Regions from separate parts of the Lysinibacillus sp. GJ-1 genome, predicted to be linked through region 1. Evidence: riboswitches for the same ligand, from Rfam matches in the RefSeq annotation. Region 1 holds a riboswitch; each other region holds the start of a gene.
What was found. A riboswitch is a leader RNA that binds a small molecule or an ion and turns the genes downstream of it on or off. The one in region 1 is predicted to bind thiamine pyrophosphate.

Region 1 (6,837 bases):
CTGTTACAATTCCTTTTCCTATATAGATTTCATCCATCGCATAACCAACAAAGGCACTTGAATACGGTAAACGTTTGATAGCATACAACGCGATGTGACCTATTAAATTATTTGTACCTTGCTCATATATGCCGAAAGTAAATTCTCTCTTTGAGCTCATTAAATATAAACTTTCTTGAATTTTTTTATACTGTGCATCAACTGTATAGTATTCAGGTCGCTGTAACGGTTCATATGTAGACCAAAAATATTTGTTTCGACTTACAAGACCCGTTAAACTTTGTGCATCTTTTTCTTGGAATGTGCGAACGTAGCATTTCTCCCCCTGAATCGAGACCACATTTCCACCCTTTTTCCTTAATAAATTCCAAATTTTTAGCACCATTTCTCTCCACAAGCCTTCCGATAATTGTCAGTACATGTTCATTGTATGTAAAAAAAGATGCTGCTACAACCAAAACAGCTCCTGTCTTGTTATCACAGCATCAATCATATTATTTATTTATTTTTCACTTGTTCTTTTGATTGGATTTCTAACAGTTCCATACTAGATGATTCTGCATCCTCTAATTGGGACTTGTCTAAAACATTTGTTAAATGTAAACCACGCTTTTGCGCCTCGCGTTCAATATGTGCAAGCGTTTCTTGTAGCACTTGTACACGTGCATGTTTTTTATCGTTTCCTGCTACCAAAACCCATGGCGCATTTTTCTTGTCTGTTTTTTCAAACATATCATTCGCTGCTGCGATATATTCTGGTGTTTTTTCGCGATTTCTCCAGTCCTCATCTGTTAACTTCCATGATTTATATGGATCTTGCGCACGCTCATTAAAGCGCTTCAATTGCTCTTCGTCTGACACATGTAACCAGAATTTTATAACAATGTAGTCTCCAGCCGTTAAAATCTTCTCAAAGTTGTTAATCTCCTCATACGCGCGAGACCATTCTTCCTTATTTGCAAATCCTTCGATACGCTCTACTAGCACTCGTCCATACCAAGAGCGGTCGAAAATGGCAATCTGACCATGCTGCGGTAATTTTCTCCAAAAACGTTGCAAGTAGTTATAGCGTAATTCGTGAGGCTGTGGTGCTGAAATTGGATGAACAACGTAACCCCTAGGGTCTACCCGTTCAATAAGACGTTTAATGGCGCCTCCCTTACCAGCAGCATCCATTCCTTCAAATACTAGAATAAGTCCGATTTTATTATTTAGTAAAAATTGCTGTGCATTTAACATTTCATATTGGAGTACTTTTAATTTCTTTTTATACATTTTTTTATCTAGTTCAATCGATAGGTCAAGATTTTTTAGATTTTGGGTCATTAAAATTCCACTCCTTCAAATTGGATATTTCTATTGTACTAAAGAAGTATTTGGATGCATATCCAAATGGTAAATTGTAGATAATTTCAACAAATTCACTTGATACATTGTAAGGATTTTCCGCTATAATAAAATAGATATTCTGTGACAGTCCTATACTTATTTGTCTTTTCCCTATACAATTTAACACGAAGGGAGAGGAAACCTTGCCTAAGTTTATTTTAATGACAATAACGTATATTGTCTCACTCATCCTAACCTTTTCATCCTATTTTATAAAAATAAATGGTCAATCTTCGTTAGAAATCTCAAATCGTTTTCCCGTAATGTTTGCACCTATTAATATTAGTTATATGATATGGATAGTCATTTACATTTTGCTCGCTTATTGGTTAGTTATGAATTTTAAAAAGACAACTATAAAACAGACTGTTCTCTTTAGCAATGTATGTATTTTACAAGCGATTTCTATTTTATTTTGGCATTATGAATTATTCATAGTATTTTTCATCTGTACAGTAATGTTAGTACTATACTTATTTTTCCTTTACAATACGTACTCACATTCCAATAATGCATTATCTGGCCGCCTTCCGATTTCACTTTACTTTGCTTGGTCTACATTTTTATTGATGACAAATACGAGTTTTACGTTAACTTCTTATGAATGGAATGGCTTTGGTCTTAGCAATCCACTTTGGGCAGTTATTTTACTGACAATTGGTGTCGTGATTGCCTTACATATACGTTATCATCATTTTGATATTGTCTATCCTAGCGTTTTCATTTGGGCATTCGTTGGCATTGCATTTCATAATCATCTTGACGAGTTGCTTGTGACGACAGCAGCCTTATTTTTATGTGGGGTACTTGTTGTTGGTATTCTATTCGTCAAAAAAAAACCTGCTTACCAAAAATAAATCGGTAAGCAGGTTTTTTATTTCGTCTTATTGCTCATCTAATGAAGTTAAAATGATTGGTTTGTCTTTTGTTACAATAATCGAATGCTCAATTTGGGCAACTAAAGATTTATCAGGCGTGATAAATGTCCAGCCATCACCAGCTTCAACGATATGCTCTGCTTTTGCTGAAATAAATGGCTCTACAGCTAACACCATGCCTTCTTTCATAATTGTTGAATCCCACGCATCATAATAGTTTAAAATGTGGTTTGGTTCATCATGCAATGAACGACCTAATCCATGACCCGTTAAGTTCATAATAACTGTTAAGTCATTGGCATAAGCCTCACGCTCTACCGCTTTCCCAATTTGGTTTAATTTCGAACCAGCTTTTACTTTTGTCATTGCACGATCAAAAGCGCTTTTTGCTACGCGGCAAAGTTTTTCTTTATCCTCATAACCTTCGCCTACTACAAAAGAAATACCTGTATCTGCAAAGTAACCATTTAAAGAGCCAGATACATCAATATTAACAATATCTCCCTCTTTAATAATACGTTGTCCTGGAATACCATGGGCAACTTCTTCATTGACACTAATACAAGTGTAGCCTGGGAAATCATACTCTCCCTTAGGACCTGAAATAGCTCCTGCTTCAGCAAACATGCGTCCTGCAATTTCATCTAATTCAAGTGTTGTCACACCAGGTTTTGTAGCTGCTTTCATCGCCTCACGAATTTCCGCACAAATGCGACCAATTTTTTTAAAGGCTTCAATTTCTTCTTGGGTTTTTACAATCATTTTTAACGTCCCTTTCATCTAATATCTACTCTTTAATATAACATAACTTTTTATGTGCATAACGCCAAAAGCTTTAATTATTCTATGCCAATAGAATTTCATAAGTGCTACTCATAGAAAAAACAGACGATTTTAAAAGTCTTTAGACATTAAAACAGCCTTTCTCTACAGTTCATTTAAACTGATTGTTCTCGATATAAAAAAAATAGTATACTAAGTGATTCTTAGCATACTATTTCCATTCATTTATAATTTTCGTTGCATTAATTGTGGCGCTGCTGTAAATAATAGAACACCGACAATAGCTGTTAAAATAGTTGCTGGTAGCATATATGTTCCATTATAAATAATTGAATAAATCCATGCATTTTGATCGCCCGCATACTCCGCAAAGAATACTGCACCTGCAATCGTGTGTGCAAGATAGCGTAAAAAACCAGCTAACACTGTTCCCATCACTATGTACAGAGCCATTTTCTTTTTGTTGAGTGCTGTTGCGGCTTTTAATACAGGTTCACGAACGATTGCCGCTAAACCTACTACAGTAAAGGCTACCCCATAATCTAGTAATCCTTGAAGCCAATGCACAATATAAGCACCAAACATTGTTTGTAGCACACCAATTAATAGACCTGTTGTAAGCCCTGACAAAAGACCCCAACGAAATGCCATTAAAATAATTGGTATCATGACTAAACTTACCGAGCCACCTTGTGCCCATACTTTAAAAGAAACTTGATCGAGCACAAGCCCTACCGCTGCAAAAATTGCAATCTCCACCAGCATGAGTAATCTTTTTTTGTCCATACTATTATTCTCTCCTTTGTTCCGATGTAGGATACAAGAGCAGGAATAGAAAACAATTATTTGGATGTGCACCTCAATCCGGCATAAAAAAACGATGCCAGGACAGAGCCTCACATCGTAAAAGTGTCGGTTTCTATCCACATCCCTACGCAAGTGTTAACTTACAGGTTCAAAGAGTAAAGGCATTACGTGCCCAGTCTCAGCTGACATCATCAGCTCCCCTTGTGGTCGTTACATCTCATTTTTATTGAACACCCTCATTGTACGCAAACACCTTTGGTATTACAACCTTTTCCTCAATTATTTTTTTGAAACTTTTACGCTTTCTATGCGTAAATATTAAAAAGGGAGGAACAATTATGGAGAATCAAAAAGTTTTATCTGCGTTTAGTTATCTCAGTGTTTTTATTGCACCATTTGTCGTTCCATTAGTCGTTTACTTTGTTTCAAAAGATAGTGAAGTCAAAAGACATTCCATTCGAGCACTTATTTCTCACTTGATTCCGTTAGTCTTGGGTATCATTTTCTTTGCTATCTCTATATTTTCTTCAATGTCATTGAACACGTTTGATCCTTCTTCAAATGGGAATACATTCATTATCATTTGGTTTGCTTCATTTGCAATTTATTTACTCGTATCATTAGGTATTGTTATTTGGAATATTGTGCAAGCTGTACGAGTTATACGTTAAAATTTAGTACTAAGGAGATGTCGTATTCATGAAAGTATCAAAAGTAGTGAAAACCGCTATAAAATTTGCACCTATTGTCATTCCTATTGTCAAAAAAGTAGTTGCTGCAAAAAAAGGGACAACACCTTACGTATCAACACGCAGAAAATAGGTGCACTGACTTCTTTTAATTGTTTGAGTGACTGGCACACAAAACCCACTTACACCACACAGTGCAAGTGGGTTTTATTTAGAATTGTTTGGGTGACTGGCACTACTTTACTTCAAAGTGTGTTGTACTATGCCCACTTAACGTTTTTTCAACATGTAAAACGGCTGGCATTGCGGCTTTTAACTCGGCTACATGTGAAATAACACCAATCATTCTTCCTGAATCTTGTAAATCAATTAACGTATCAATTGCTTTATTTAACGCTTCCTCATCTAAAGAACCAAAGCCCTCGTCGATAAACATCGTTTCAATCTGAATATTTCCTTGGAAGCTTTGAATAACATCTGCCATACCTAATGCAAGACTTAATGATGCATTAAACTTCTCCCCACCAGATAATGTTTTTACATCTCTTAATTGGTCCGTATAAGCATCATACACATCTAACCCTAACCCACTTTGCTTGGCATGCTTCTCCAAGCGATCAGAGCGCCGCAATTCAAACTGTCCATTTGATAAATGGAATAAACGAAGATTGGCTGCTGCTGTAATCTTATCTAAATAATTGATTTGAATATAACGCTCAAATGACAATTTCTTGGGATTTTGACCATTCAACACGGTGTAAAGTTCTTTTACACGGCCAGCTTCTTTTTCGAGTATCCGCATTTCCCTCGCCGTTTCATCAACTTTAACAATAAAGTCAGCACATGCTGTTGCATAATTTTTCGTCTGTTGCAATATTTTAAATGCTTCTTCAGATGTAGCTCGCAGCATCTCAAGCTTGTCTTCTAATATCGTTAAATTTTGCTTCTCTTTTCCTTCAAGATGTTGTGCTCCATCTAAGATTTGTTGCTGTAAAGAGTGCTGTTGTAAAGCGTAATCCCGGCACGCTTTACGTAATTCCTCGATTTGTACAACACTTCGCTTTGCCGCCGCATATGCTTCATATGTTGTAAAACCTACATTGTTCATGCTTGTGACAAATTGTTCTCGTTTTTCATTCAGTTTGTTTTGCAATTCCTCATAGGCTTTTTTTGCCAGTTCTTCTGCTATAGCTGCTTTATGTGACGCTTCTTTTGTTGCTTGTAGATTATGCTGGCTCGCGTTCCATGCTGCTTGTAATGCATTCTTTTGCGATTTTATATCTTCCATTGTTTGCTTTAATTGTTGCAATGACTTTACATGTTCAGGAATGTACTTTTGTTGTTCTTCTACAATTGCTTGCTGTTTAATTAATTCTTTCGACTGCTCGGCAAAATAGTGCTCTAACTGGACTTGTTTGTGTTGTAATTGTTCATTTCTTGCCAGTTGCTCTTTTAGCTTAGTCCGTGCGATAGATAGTTGATCGTTAACGATTTTTAAAACAGTAACTTGTTGCTCAATGAATTGTAATGAAGTTGTAAGATCTACTCGATCAGCTAGTGATATATGGCTAGCTTCTACCTGTTCAGCCACCTCTTGAAGCAATTGCTTTGTTGTTTTGACTGTTGCTTCTTTTTCGTAATAATTTCTCTCATTTGCATGAGCTGTCGCGCGGATTGTTTCCAGCTCCACTTCATCCACGACTGCTAGTGGCTCACTATGTGTTAATTGGTGTGTTGTACTGCCACAAACTGGACAAGCATCGCCATCTTTTAACTTGGCTGCTAAAATACTTGCCTGACTGGTAATCCATTGTTGTTCCTTAGTCTGTAGCGCTTTATTACTTTCTTGATAGAGCTGTTGCGCCCTTTGAAACGCTTGCTCAGCTAGCTCACTCGCTTGCTCATATTTTTCCAATTGAGCTAATAATGTGACTTGTTCTTTAAGCTTAGGAAGTTGTTCTAAATAACCCGCATAGGGCTCCATTTGTTTTTCATATTGCTCAATGGTTGTTGTTAACTCTTGAAGTTGGGTTTGCTCTTTTTCTAAAATGTTTAGATTATCTGCTACTGCACGTTTAGCATTATCAACAAGTTGTTGCGTTATTTCTAGTTGTTGCTGATTATGCTCAAATGCCTCAAACTTTGGTAACAGCGCTAATAGCTGCATTTCTTGTTGCAATATTTGCTGACGCACTGGTTCTTTCGCTTCTTCCTCTGAAAATAATTGCTGGGCTATTGCTAGTTGTGCTAAAGCGTTTTGATGATTTATTGTCGCTTGCTGATAAAGTTGT
Region 2 (6,837 bases), 1.7 Mb from region 1:
AATAATACGAGAGATAATGTAATATACTATGACTCTGCTGTTAGTGCTGAAAAATTAGCTAAACTCATCGCAGGATTTGCAAATAATAATGGCGGATACATAATTTTAGGGGTATATGATGATGGTTTAAACTTATATATAAAAAATTATTTGTTTAATATCAATGAAGGTGCTATAGAGAATTTTCTATGCAAAAAATTATCTTATAAAATTGAATATATTAAACTTGATGATAAAAAACTAATATTCATTAGCATTGAAGCGAGTTCCAATCTAATAAAAATTGAGAATATAGCATATTTTATTAATGGGAATGGTGTACTAGATGAAATTGTAGAAAAAACTATTTTCTTATCTTATACACATAATGAATCAAATATTGCTTCTATTATAGAAAATGGATTAGTTGAGAAGTGTGGGATGTTTATAAAAATATCAAGGGATATAAATAGGTTAAGGTATAAAGATAGTATAAGAGAGTATATGGAAACTATAAAAAAACATGATTTTGTATTAACTATAATTAGTGATAAATATTTGAAATCTCGTGCTTGTATGTTTGAAGTACTTGAATTGATGAGAGATAGAGAATATTATGAAAAACTATTATTTACCATTGTTTCTGAAAAAGACGAACAAGATTATTTCACAGAAAACGAATTACCTGTAAAACCAGAGGTATATGGAACTGGTAGGTTTAATTATATTTCATACTGGCAATCAGAATTACAGAAGTTGAAAGAATTAGATAGTTCTATAATTAACCCCGCTCACAAAGCAGAGTTAGTTGATGAAATAAGGGAAACAGAATTAATTGCTATTCATATTGGAGAATTTCTTGAAAAATTAAAGGACGGAATAGGTACAAGTATTTCGAATTTAGTAGAGACTGAATTTCAAGAATTTTATGAGATAATAATAGATTTTTAATTGCATGAAGGCATTAATATTAAAACAATAACATAAAGAATAAATAATGTTCTTTGTTATTTAGTCAATCAATCTTAATTTATATAGTTATAAAAAAGGCTACTGAGTGTTTAATTACTACTTCGTAGCCTTTTAAGTCACATCTTCTATATTCAACCTTCTTATATTCAATTTATTGGTAATAATTTTCGGAATTTAGGAGGGAGTTCTCTATCTACACCAATTTTTATCGAACGCTGGAGGTAATTGTTTTTTCGAGTAAATGATAAACTTAATCAAAGTTATGGAAGATTAGTTTGTGAAACTAAAGCTACAATTATGGATGGAGCATAGGGCTAGCGAGAATTAAACATCATTATATTGAGAAAGCCGGAAGTACTTTAAATGTACCTTTCAAGCGTTTCATTAGAGCAACAGCTACCAAGTTATATAGTGAAGGCTTTTACCCAAGTATTGGGAAACTCAAAGAGCGACCAACACCACAAAATAGAGAACGAATATTCATTGTCGCACATCTTTAGAGGAACAAGTACCCGAAAAGTATTTCCTAACGGACGAGAAAGTGAAGGTTCTGATAGCAAATCAAAAATAATAATTTAATAATCTTTGGTGGTACACAAAAGAATCATCAAGCATAAAGTCAACGAGAATTAGTATATAATTCTAAAGCAATAATAGGTTCTCTATTAGCATCGGATGCAAAGAACCCAAAACAAATTGTAATTCGTACAGTAGGTAAGCTACCTGGTAAACATGAGCAAAACAATCGTGTGTATCACGTTAAAGGGTTTAGTCCAACCGATACCCAACCCCCTGTACAGAAAATATGTTTACCAATCCTTACACCAGATCGGGTAGAGAAAAGGGAAAATGGTAGACGTGTCAAAGGACCAGACGAACCTATGTTTACAATCACTGTCACAAGATCGTCATGGCGTAGCTATTGGAAGCTACTACAAAAGGATATGATATAGCTCACCCAGGAGATGGTGTAAATTACAGTGTACCTAACTCGAAAACTCGTAGAGGGCGTGTAGGAAAAGGGATTGCGAATACATTAGATACTAGTTGCCAACAAGGAGTGTTAACAGAAGAATTTCGAATTAGAAGGCTGGCACCGAAAGAGTGTTTAAGATTACAGGACTTTCCAGATGAAGCATTTGAGAAAGCTACAACTGTTAACTCATACTCGCAACTATACAAGCAAGCAGGAAATAGTGTAACCATTAATGTAATACAGGCAATTGCGAAAGAATTTTGCTGATCATATATTGCACGGAGAAGGACGAGAGATAATTAAAATGATAAATGAAGAAAAAATAAATTCTAGAATTATTTGGAGGTATAGGAGCACCGAGAAAAGCACTTATCAATTTATGAAGGACTTAATCAAGAAATAACAGATGAAAGCATGTTGTTACAGTATCAGAAACGGATATACGGAAGAGATACATTTACAGGCAACCTAGTTTATAAATCCCAAAAGTATCTTTCAACAATTGCTCGTGTGTCATCCAGGGAAGAGGCTGAATCAATAATTTAGAACATTTGGAAAGCTTTACTGACATGTAATCAATTTTATATGGTGCCTGTTTTATGTAATATCTAAACTAAACTATTAAAATTATCAACCCGAATTTAACACAAGAAGAGCATGTCTTGTTTATTTTTTTCAAAACATGCTCTTTTCTTTGGTTCATATATTCAGACTAATAACATTATTTCAATATACTTTATTTTTAAAATACATTATCTATTCCCATTTATACGCTGCCAAGCAATATTTTTAGCCCCAATTCAGCCCCAAATCGCCCCAAAACAAAGCATTAATATGCTATATCTTGCACAGTTCAAAAATATGAAAAAACCTGTAGAAGGTTGATGTTATGGGATTTCCGTCCTAGCTGTTGTTATACTTTGCATCGTTTTCACAGTATATCATGAAATATGTTCCATAGTCTATAAACATTATGACAGCAACGTTTATCGTTCATTGATTTAGTGATTAGCCCTGTTGCTGCCCCAACTACTTCTAAACTGTTACTAAATAAATATACATTCATACCTCGATTTAATAAGATTGTGCAATGAGTATGTCGTAAACTATGCAAAGTAATTTTGTGAAGTGAAGTTTAAGCAGAAAAGGAGATTTTACCTATTAACTGAGGAATTGGAACAACAAACGTTATCTCTGTTTTAAATGAATTGTAATGGAGGATATCACAGATTGTAACTTGATACACTTAATTAAACCAAAATTGGTGAGAATTATTGATAAAGTTAGTTATTTGGCAATTTGCCCTATAAGTAAATATAAAAAAGCCCCGTTTCTCGCATTAAAATTGAGAAATTAGGCTTTTCTCGTAACTCTAGAAAAGCGCACGATTGTGGAAAATCATAACCATATTTCTTCTTAAACTAAAGCCTTCGTTCGTTTAAAAAGAAAGGCAAATCTATAAAGAATAGTACATAATTATGATACGGTTCACCTTAATATAGTTAGTTTCCATTATATATATATATATGTGTTTACCAGCGATTCATCGCTATTTTCACCAAGACAATGTATAATAAGAAAAGCAGAAGAAGAATTCATTTTTCCTCTAGTGAAAAAAAGAGGTGCACTCACTTGAAACAATTTGAAACAGCATTACCTGAGCAGTATGAAACATTAAAAAAACAGGCCTATTATACGTCTAGCTGGCGAGAGCGTTTAGCCGCAGTCGAAATATTATCGGCTTATCAACATGACAAAATCATAGATATATTAAAAAATCGTATGGAACATGATACTGTCAACAAGGTCCAATTAGCAGCCTATGAAGCACTTGTGGCGCTTGGCGAGGACGTAGAGAAACCATCACCTGCACGTTTTGATATTATCAAAGGAACAGACAAAATTTTCCTACGGGTTAAAAAGAGCTTGCCAAAGGACCATACAGTGGCAGATTTTGCGGATAAACTAAAACGTATGCGTTTAGATGTCTTTGATGCGTATGAAGGCGACAAAGGTGCAGAATTTATGAACTGGTTAGAGGAACGTTGGGCAAAATTGTAACAATAGTTTTACGACTTATGAAAGCAAGTCATTCTCTCCGATTGTGGAGGGAATGGCTTTTTCTTATCTTACGCTGCGGTTCATCGAAACTAATATTAAATTGAATTACTTCTTCTATTGATTATCCTTCTTATTTAATGATAAAACAAACAACTTATTAACTTAACCTGCTCCTTTATTTTAAGTAAAAATCTGCACAATTTCTTAGCTCCATAACGATTTTCTTTAAATGTGTTACTCAAGAAAATGGCCCGATTGCAGAACAAGAACAATCCTGTCTATCAACCTCTGTTCCAAAACTTGTAATAATCGTTTACATAACAACTGAAAAAAGCATTAACAAGGGTAGGAACAATCCTTATAGTTAATGCATTTATGAATCATTTATAGCTAAACAATGACATGATTTGCATAGCGCACTGTTGCAACATAATCCATAATTAAACTAACATCTTTTCTTAAAAATAGATTTCTATGAATTTAAAGCTGAGCCCTGTGTTTTAATGAGTCAGCTTTTGCAGTATAAAGATTTGATTTTATTCTAATAATACATTATTGAACAATTAAATCGGTAGTGCTATACTTTAATTTGTAATTTCATACAATAATTGCTAGGAGAGCTGGTGTTGCCAGCTGAGAGTAGAGCCGTAAGCTCATGATCCTTTTACCTGATCTAGATTATGCTGGCGTAGGGAAGCAGATAGGATATTGTCTATTATACAAGTCCTTGTTTCCTTATTGTGGAAGCAAGGGCTTTTTTATCTTTCATTAACGGGCTGTATAACCCTCATCTAAAGATTGAGAGAAGCGAAGAAGAAAGATGGGGGATAACTGCCTGTAAGAGCCGATTGGTTCGACTAACCATCAAGTGGGGATGAAGAAGTCCCGCTTGATGGAAGTTTCACTTTATTTGCTATAACATTTTAATTGAATATTGAAAAGACCACTAGGGGTGCACGGATGTGCTGAGAGAGGAAACTCAACTCTTTGAACCTGATCTAGATCATACTAGCGAAGGGAAGTGGCTTACTTTTTGTACTTCAATGTACAAGATTTATAGCCACTTCTCTATGCTTGAGGGGTGGCTTTTTGTATGGAATTATAATGAAAGGAAGTGAACAACAACTTAATTTCTATTTTAGATATGAAAGAATAGGATGATTTAAGAAATGAATAAAAAAATAGCGCTCCATATCATTACAGATGGCCAGCATTCACTACATGAAGTGGTCCATTTTGTAACTAAGTTTGAACCCTATATAAGCTATTTGCATATTCGTGAGCCAAGTTGCACTGCTTCTGAACTCTTTGATTGTATAAGAAAATTAAAATATGCAGGCTTTCCATTACAAAAGATTGTGATTAATGATCGAATCGATGTTGCACTTGCTGCGGATGTTTCTCATGTGCAAATAGGTTATCGTAGTATTCCTGTAGCTATCGCAAGTGAGAAGTTCTCAAATCTTAAAATTGGTGCATCTATTCACTCTCTTGAAGAGGCTACAAATACAAAAGTAGATTGGTTACTCTATGGACATATTTTTGATACAGAAAGTAAGAAAGGAATCGCTTGTCGTGGAACAAAATTATTACAACAGCTTGTAAGCACTGTATCTATTCCTGTGATTGCTATCGGTGGAATCACTCCGCAAAATACAAAAGAAGTATGTGCGTCAGGAGTTTCAGGAATTGCAGTGATGTCAGGAATTTGGCAGGCAAATGACCCTATTGAAAAGGTAAAAGAATATGCTCGTCAACTTAAGGAGTGGGAAGATGAAAAGTTTCGATAGTATGATCATCATCGGTAGTACAATCGCACATTGACTTGCTGAACGCGTTTTACACGTAGTAATTCTTGAGAAAAAGGTAATTGCAGAGGGTGCTTCACATGTAGCTGCTGGATTACTAGGGGTTCAGCACAATGGGATGACGATCTTTTGTATGAAATGGTAAGAAAAAGTCGAACATTATTTCCAAAAGTAGCCGAAAAAATCCGTGCAAAAACAGGTATTGATATAGGGTACAAAGTGAAAGGAATATACAGGATTGCAAATTCAGAAGAAGAATTTGAACGTATCAACAAATTCGCTTTTGGCAAGTATCAGCTGGAGAAGAAACATTGTTGCTTTTTTCAGAAGAATTAAGAAATTTTGAACCAAATGGAAGTGATTTCCTTAAAAAGTAATTGCCCATTACTTAATGCTCCTATATTTTTAAAACGATTTTATATTGTATCAAAACGTTATAGTAAATACGTCACTGGTGCAACGATAGAGCCAAATTCATATCAAGAGATGTTAAAGCAATGAGTATTGTAGACATATTACAAAAGGCATTTTCTATTGTTTCAGCCCTACAAGATGCGAGTTGGGACCGAACATGGGCAGGATTTCGAAATGGAGGCAGAAGTTATATGGAAGTACATTCGACAATTCAAGGGCAATTTGTATCAACAGGACATTATCGTTATAGCATATTGCTAAGCCCATTCGTAGGAGAATATATGTCAGATTTAATGGTGAAACACTATGTTTATTAATGGAAATAGGATGGAAGTTCCAGACCATGTGAAAACAATTGAGAGCTTATTGATTCACTTAGGGCTTCAGGAAAAAATAGTTGTTGTCGAACAAAACGGCGTAATTTTGAAAAAAGAAAATTATTCGACAGTGGTTAAGTCTACTGATTCTATTGAGATTGTTACATTTGTCGGAGGGGGTTAACATGTATCAAATTGGACCATATACATTTACTTCAAGATTATTACTAGGAACAGGGAAATTTTCAGATTTTGATATTCAAAAAGGAGCAATAGAAGCATCAGAAGCTGAAATTTTAACATTTGCTGT
Region 3 (6,837 bases), 820 kb from region 1:
TCGGTTCTACATTAAGCTATGAACCAAACAGCTACGGTGAATGGGAGCACAATCTAGACTATAAAGAGCCACCATTACGTATTGATGGTCATGCTGATATCCACGACTTCCGAGAAGATGACAATAACTACTTCGAACAACCAGGTAAATTATTCCGTCTGTTATCTGCGGAAGAGCAACAACGCTTATTCGAAAATACAGCAAATGATATGGCTTCAGTTGAAGAATTCATCAAACGTCGCCACATCTTACACTGCTATTTAGCTGACCCTGCATATGGTGAGGGTGTAGCGAAAGCAATGGGTCTATCATTAGAAGGTATGGATCTTTCAAATCCGTATGTAAAAAAAGAAGTAAAACAAGTAGCAAACATCTAATATTCCCCTATATTGATATCCAATAATACTTGCAGTCATTGGCAAGTAGACAAAAGGTAGCGAGAATGTGCATTTCTCGATGCCTTTTGTCATTTTTACTTCGTTATTTTGCTAGTCCCAATAAGCTTTATAACAAGTAGCTACATTGGAAGACTATCGTACATATTTCAATCTTCCTTCGTTCTAAAGCTTTCGCATCTGTCACTTAGACTATCTTTACCGTTTACTATTCAGTAGATTGGCGTAAGCTGCCTCAACTGACTTAAAGGTAACTCCCCCACTCACTGAAAAAGTAATATGCAGTGGAATTCATTTTTTATTGTTTCCTTTTACTATGTATATCTGTCATCGTCATATAGGTGTTCTTGTATACCATTTATATGAAAATTCCACAACTTTGTACTGTTCTTATTCCTAATGTCGATAAAATTTTTTGGGCATTGATACGTGACAACTATTACAAAACTGGAATGGAGGAAAAAAGATGTCGATTCGAATGAAACTATATATTGGATTTAGTACAATCATTCTTTTATTACTAACTATTTCCTCAATCGCTTACTACCAACTGAATCACATTAATAATTTAAATAAAGACTTATTTGAAAACCGTGTTTATAAGCTGATTCAAGTCGATAAAATTGTCATTGCTTCTTCAATGCAGAGCAACTATCTTCGTTCATATATTCTCGAACCCAATGAAGCAACCATTAAAAACCTCGATGACCAAGAAAAGTTGATTCAAGACAAGGTGGAAGAGCTAGATAGCTTATTCACTTCAGAAACGACACAAAAGCAAATGGAAGTTATTAAAGCCAATCAGGCGATTTTTGAAAAAGCAGCACTGGAGATTATTAATACATACAGTCCCGATAATTTACAACCTGCCATTGACATTCTTCGAACAAAAGCACGCCCTGCTGCTGCTGCAATCCAACAAGCCGCACATGAAATTGCATTTTATGAGGAAAGACAAGTACAGTTAGCACGTGCTGAGTCGTCAAAAGTGGAAACTATAAGCTCATCGATTATCTTAATTCTCGCTGCCTTTTCCACAAGTTTAGCCTTTCTCATCGCCTTCATTATGACAAGGATTATTACAAAGCCTGTCAATCGCCTAGCTAAGGCAGCAAATATCATTGCTACCGGTGATTTACGTCAAGAGGATGTGAAAGTAAAGACAAAAGATGAGATTCGAAAGTTAGCCGATTCATTTAATGTAATGAAAGCAAATTTGCGCTCTCTCATTGACAATATAGCGATCAATGTAGAACATACTACTACAAGTGCAGGAGAATTAGCCGCAAGCACTGACGACGTTACTTCTTCTTCAAATGACGTTGCTAAACGCGTAGAATTAATGGCTCGAGGCGGTAGTCAGGCTGTCATGACAGGGCAAGAAACCGCTATGGCCATGGACGAAACTGCACGTGGAGTCCAGCGCATCGCTGAAGCCACACAGATGCTTCATTCGAAAGCGCTTGATACACAAAGCGTTGCGACTAATGGTGAAAAGATGTTGCAAAAGACCGAAAATCAAATGATGGTTATTCAACAATCTTCAGATAAGACAAATGCGCTTATTAAACAGTTAAGTACGCAATCGACTGAGATTGAAAATATAACGAAAGTCATTACTGAAATTACCGATCAGACCAACCTACTAGCTTTGAATGCTGCCATCGAAGCAGTGCGGGCTGGCGAACATGGGCAAGGATTTGCTGTCGTGGCAGATGAAGTACGTAAATTAGCGGAGGAATCCAAAATATCAGCCAACCAAATCATTAACTTAATTAATGATATTCAGCAAAATACATTGGAAGTCGAAAAAGCGGTGAGCGTTACAGTACAAAATATTGATGAAGGCGTTTCATACATTCAACATGCGCAAAACGCATTTAATGGCATTATGGGCGCAATTGAAGATATGGCATCCGAAATAGAAGACGTTTCTGCTTCTACTCAACAAATTTCTGCAAGTACTGAAGAGGTTGCTGCATCTGTCAATGAAATGTCTGCGGTAGCAAAAAACGTGGCAGAACAATCCGAAACGATTTCAAGCGCAATTGAAGAACAAACATCCACCATCCAAGAAATGAATGCTGTTGCACAATCTTTAAACGACGGGGCTACCACCCTTCAAGCACATATAAATAAATTTAAAGTCTAAAAAGCTAAGACAAAAAAGTGTTAGATTGATTGCAGTCAATCTAACACTTTTTGCTACTATGGTGAATCGGATGTTGTCCGCGGTTTATCGGTGATTTCTTTTGTTACTGATACAATCGGCTACCAGCTTTTTTAAACTCTTGAGCCTTTTCCTTCATTCCTTGATGGATAGCTTCTGTCGTATTTAAATCTTTTTCTTTAGCATAGTTACGAATATCTTGAGAAATTCTCATACTGCAAAACTTAGGGCCACACATTGAGCAGAAATGGGCTGTTTTTGCTCCCTCTGCGGGTAATGTTTCATCGTGGTATTCTACTGCTCGTTCTGGGTCTAATGATAAGTTAAACTGATCGCGCCAGCGGAACTCAAATCGCGCTTTGGATAGCGCATCATCTCTTTGTTGTGCCCCAGGGTGCCCTTTCGCTAAGTCAGCCGCGTGTGCCGCAATTTTATAGGTAATGACCCCTACACGAACATCTTCTCGATTTGGTAAGCCTAAATGTTCCTTCGGTGTCACATAACATAGCATCGCTGTGCCAAACCAGCCAATCATCGCTGCGCCAATGGCAGATGTAATATGGTCATAGCCTGGCGCGATATCCGTTGTAAGAGGCCTCAATGTGTAAAAAGGTGCTTCTTTGCAAACTTCCAATTGTTTGTCCATATTTTCTTTAATGAGATGCATCGGTACGTGCCCAGGTCCCTCTACCATTACTTGTACATCGTGCTTCCATGCAATTTGCGTTAACTCTCCTAACGTATCAAGCTCCGCAAACTGTGCCTCATCATTGGCATCAGCAATTGAACCTGGGCGTAAACCATCCCCTAATGAAAAAGCAACATCATACGTTTTCATAATTTCACAAATTTCTTCAAAATGAGTATATAAGAAGTTTTCTTGGTGATGGAATAGGCACCATTGCGCCATAATCGAACCACCACGCGACACAATGCCCGTTACGCGATTAGCTGTGAGTGGTACATAACGAAGCAACACGCCTGCATGAATCGTAAAGTAATCCACCCCTTGTTCAGCTTGCTCGATCAACGTATCACGATACACTTCCCATGTTAAATCCTCGGCTACACCATTGACCTTTTCGAGTGCCTGATAAATTGGCACAGTTCCTACAGGTACAGCTGCATTCCGAATAATCCATTCGCGGGTTGTATGAATATGCTTGCCAGTAGATAGGTCCATTATATTATCTGCGCCCCATCGTGTAGCCCATGTCATTTTTTCAACTTCCTCTGCTATAGAGGAAGAAACAGCCGAATTACCAATATTGGCATTAATTTTGACATGAAAGTTTCGGCCAATAATCATCGGCTCTGCCTCTGGATGATTAATATTGGATGGCATAATGGCACGTCCTGCAGCAATTTCTGCACGTACAAATTCTGGTTCTACATGTTCACGAATCGCTACAAATTCCATTTCCGGGGTAATAATCCCTTGTCTTGCATAATGCAGTTGTGTCACGTTGCGACCTTTTTTTGCACGTAATGGTTTTCGGGAAAGCTCCGGAAAAACGTTTTCCTTCATACGAGGGTCGTCTGCTTTGCGGAAGCCATTATCCTCTGGTTTAATCGTCCGCCCTTCGTACTCCTCTACATCTCCACGTTCTTTTATCCACGCACTACGCAATGCAGGTAAACCTTTTGTAATATCCACTTTGTAAGTTGGATCCGTATAAGGACCGCTCGTATCATAAACACGTACTGGTGCATTATCTTCTTCTCCAAAACTACCCGTTGTTGGGCTTAGCTGAATTTCACGCATCGGTACTAAAATATCTGGGCGTGTTCCTTCTACATATACTTTTTTACTTCCGTCAAAACTTGTCATAATGGTAATGTTCTTTTCGCTAACTGTTGTCATATACTATTCCGCTCCCTTTTCCATAAATTTTCAAAAAGGACCGAATCTAGCTCACGCCAATAGGTAGCATTACAAATAAAAAAGCCGAATCCAAAAATATTGGATCCGGCTGTACATGTAAGGTTTATTTATCGCAAAAAATTCTAGGAGTGCGATGTTCATTAACTTTCCCACGCTGGTATGAGCCAGATCAGGTCCAAAGGGTCAAGAAACCTCTATGCGTTTCCCTCTCAGCCCGACTCATCGGACTCCCCTAGTTATAGCTATTAAGTTTGATGATAGTGTAACAGATTTTTCTAATAGATGGAAGTTATAATTAGATTTATCTTGCTATTATCCTCGAGTAATTACGTAAATAGCAGTTCTGCTAGATAAATGACAATTGTTACTGTTAGACAGCTAACAATCGTGGAAAAAAGAACCGTTTGCGCAGCAGTTGCCGACTCAACATCATATTCTAATGCCAAGCTAGAGCTATTGCGTGAGGTCGGAAATGCACTTGCAATGAAGAGTGACTGAGCGACAACACCATCTAAACCGAGGACAAAAATAATAAGCAATGCAACGGCTGTACTACTACTAGACGTGTAATGCAGCTAACAAACACCGTTTTATTGAACATGGACTTGATTTCAAGCTGTGATAGTTGTGCACCCAGTGTAATAAGCGCTACGGCAATAAAGCCATCAGCTACGTGGTCAATTGGAATACGGATAAATTGTGGAATGCCAATATTAAAAAAATTCATTGCCACGCCTATTATAAGGGCATGAATAATAGGCATTTTCAGGAAGTCCTTTATGATCGCCATCCCTGATTTAGTCGAAGAGATTAAATTATATAAACCATATGTATAGGTCGTCATATTTTGAAAAATAACGAGAATCACTTGGATTGCCACCCCAATGGGCTGCGTTGCAAAAATCATTTGTGCAACTGGAATACCATAGTTGCCGGAGTTAATTAGGACAACACTATTTTTAAACACTGCCGTCTCTGTTTTCGCTAGACCAAGCCCCTTCGCTAAAAAATGACTAAGCACCATTTGACTGCCGATAAAGAGCACAATAAATAATGCCACTTCCCCCAGCACTGATAACTCCACACTTGTTTCATATAAATTCACAAATACCGCAGCTGGCATAAAACAATACGTAATGAGCTGAGATAATGCTTTTAAATTAAAAGAAAATTTCTTTTGTAAAAATGCACCAAGTACAAGCAACACTAAAATAGGGGCAACTATTTTAAAGAAAATCATACCGAGATACATCATGGAGGTGACCCCCTTTCATCTCTTTCTATAGTAAAACTGTTCACGACATGGGTCAATGCTCCCCCGCTAGTATAAGTTTACATAAAAAAGAACTGCCCCTTGCTAGGACAGCTCCTTTTTATGTTTGTAGGTTTTTGCTTTGCTTTGGGGTATTTAATCTTGCTTCGCGGGTAAATCTCTTTGCTTCACGGGTATCACCCTGCTTCACGGGTAAATCACTCTGCTTCGCGGGTAAACCTCCCTATTTCCCGGATAAATCGCCCTGCTCCGCGGGGAAATCTCCCTGCTCCGCGGGGAAATCTCTCTGCTCCGCGGGTAAACCTCCCTGCTTCGCGGGTATTTCATCTTGCTCCGCGGGTAAACCACTTTGCTCCGCGGATATCACCCTGCTTCGCGGGTATTTCACCTTGTTTCGCGGATAAACCTCTCTGCTTCGCGGGGAAATCACCTTGCTCCGCGGGTATCACCCTGTTTCGCGGGTAAATCTCTCTGCTCCGCGGGTAAACCTCCCTGCTTCGCGGGTAAATCTCTCTGCTCCGCGGGTAAACCTCCCTGCTTCGCGGGTATTTCATCTTGCTCCGCGGGTAAACCACTTTGCTCCGCGGATATCACGCTGCTCCGCGGGTATTTCACCTTGTTCCGCGGGTAAATCACCTTGCTTCGCGGGTAAATCTCCCTGCTCCGCGGGTAAATCACCTTGCTCCGCGGATATCACCCTGTTTCGCGGGTAAATCTCCCTGTTCCGCGGATATTTCACTCTATTTCGCGGGTAAATCTCTCTGCTCCACGGGTATCACCCTACTCCGCGGGTAAACCTCTATGCTTCACGGGTATCACCCTGTTTCGCGGGTAAATCTCCCTGCTTCGCGGGTAAACCTCCTTGCTTCGCGGGTAAATCTCCCTGCTCCGCGGGTAAACCTCTTTGCTTCGCGGGTATTTCACCTTGTTTCGCGGATAAACCTCCCTGCTTCGCGGGTAAACCTCCTTGCTTCGCGGGTAAATCTCCCTGCTCCGCGGGTAAACCTCTCTACTTCGCGGGTATTTCCATCTCTCTTTATTAAGCAAGTTTAAATCGATTCACGACCTCTTGGAGTTCTTTAGAAATTTGGTTCATGTTGTTGATAGATTCTGC

Region 2: linked by a shared signal. The riboswitch ahead of LO754_RS11105 (thiamine phosphate synthase) and the one ahead of thiT (energy-coupled thiamine transporter ThiT) in region 1 are both predicted to bind thiamine pyrophosphate.
Region 3: linked by a shared signal. The riboswitch ahead of thiC (phosphomethylpyrimidine synthase ThiC) and the one ahead of thiT (energy-coupled thiamine transporter ThiT) in region 1 are both predicted to bind thiamine pyrophosphate.

The regions. Positions count from the first base shown of each region.
Region 1 covers NZ_CP088912.1:4,074,720-4,081,556, forward strand. The annotation lists gene LO754_RS20350 (GNAT family N-acetyltransferase) at 1-385, opposite strand, end outside; gene LO754_RS20355 (polyphosphate kinase 2 family protein) at 499-1,326, opposite strand; gene LO754_RS20360 (hypothetical protein) at 1,533-2,246, shown strand; gene map (type I methionyl aminopeptidase) at 2,274-3,029, opposite strand; gene thiT (energy-coupled thiamine transporter ThiT) at 3,276-3,836, opposite strand; TPP riboswitch at 3,962-4,069, opposite strand; gene LO754_RS20375 (magnetosome magnetite crystal formation protein family) at 4,196-4,528, shown strand; gene LO754_RS23555 (hypothetical protein) at 4,557-4,679, shown strand; gene LO754_RS20380 (AAA family ATPase) at 4,782-6,837, opposite strand, start outside.
Region 2 covers NZ_CP088912.1:2,331,225-2,338,061, reverse strand. The annotation lists gene LO754_RS11120 (RNA-binding domain-containing protein) at 1-930, shown strand, start outside; gene LO754_RS11115 (DNA cytosine methyltransferase) at 1,874-2,194, shown strand; gene LO754_RS11110 (HEAT repeat domain-containing protein) at 3,560-3,988, shown strand; TPP riboswitch at 4,592-4,700, shown strand; TPP riboswitch at 4,927-5,025, shown strand; gene LO754_RS11105 (thiamine phosphate synthase) at 5,158-5,778, shown strand; partial or broken gene LO754_RS11100 (FAD-dependent oxidoreductase) at 5,762-6,527, shown strand; gene thiS (sulfur carrier protein ThiS) at 6,517-6,711, shown strand; gene LO754_RS11090 (thiazole synthase) at 6,713-6,837, shown strand, end outside.
Region 3 covers NZ_CP088912.1:203,392-210,228, reverse strand. The annotation lists gene LO754_RS00950 (catalase) at 1-377, shown strand, start outside; gene LO754_RS00945 (methyl-accepting chemotaxis protein) at 862-2,547, shown strand; gene thiC (phosphomethylpyrimidine synthase ThiC) at 2,651-4,429, opposite strand; TPP riboswitch at 4,580-4,694, opposite strand; partial or broken gene LO754_RS00935 (AEC family transporter) at 4,777-5,705, opposite strand; gene LO754_RS00930 (hypothetical protein) at 6,150-6,317, opposite strand; gene LO754_RS00925 (methyl-accepting chemotaxis protein) at 6,763-6,837, opposite strand, start outside.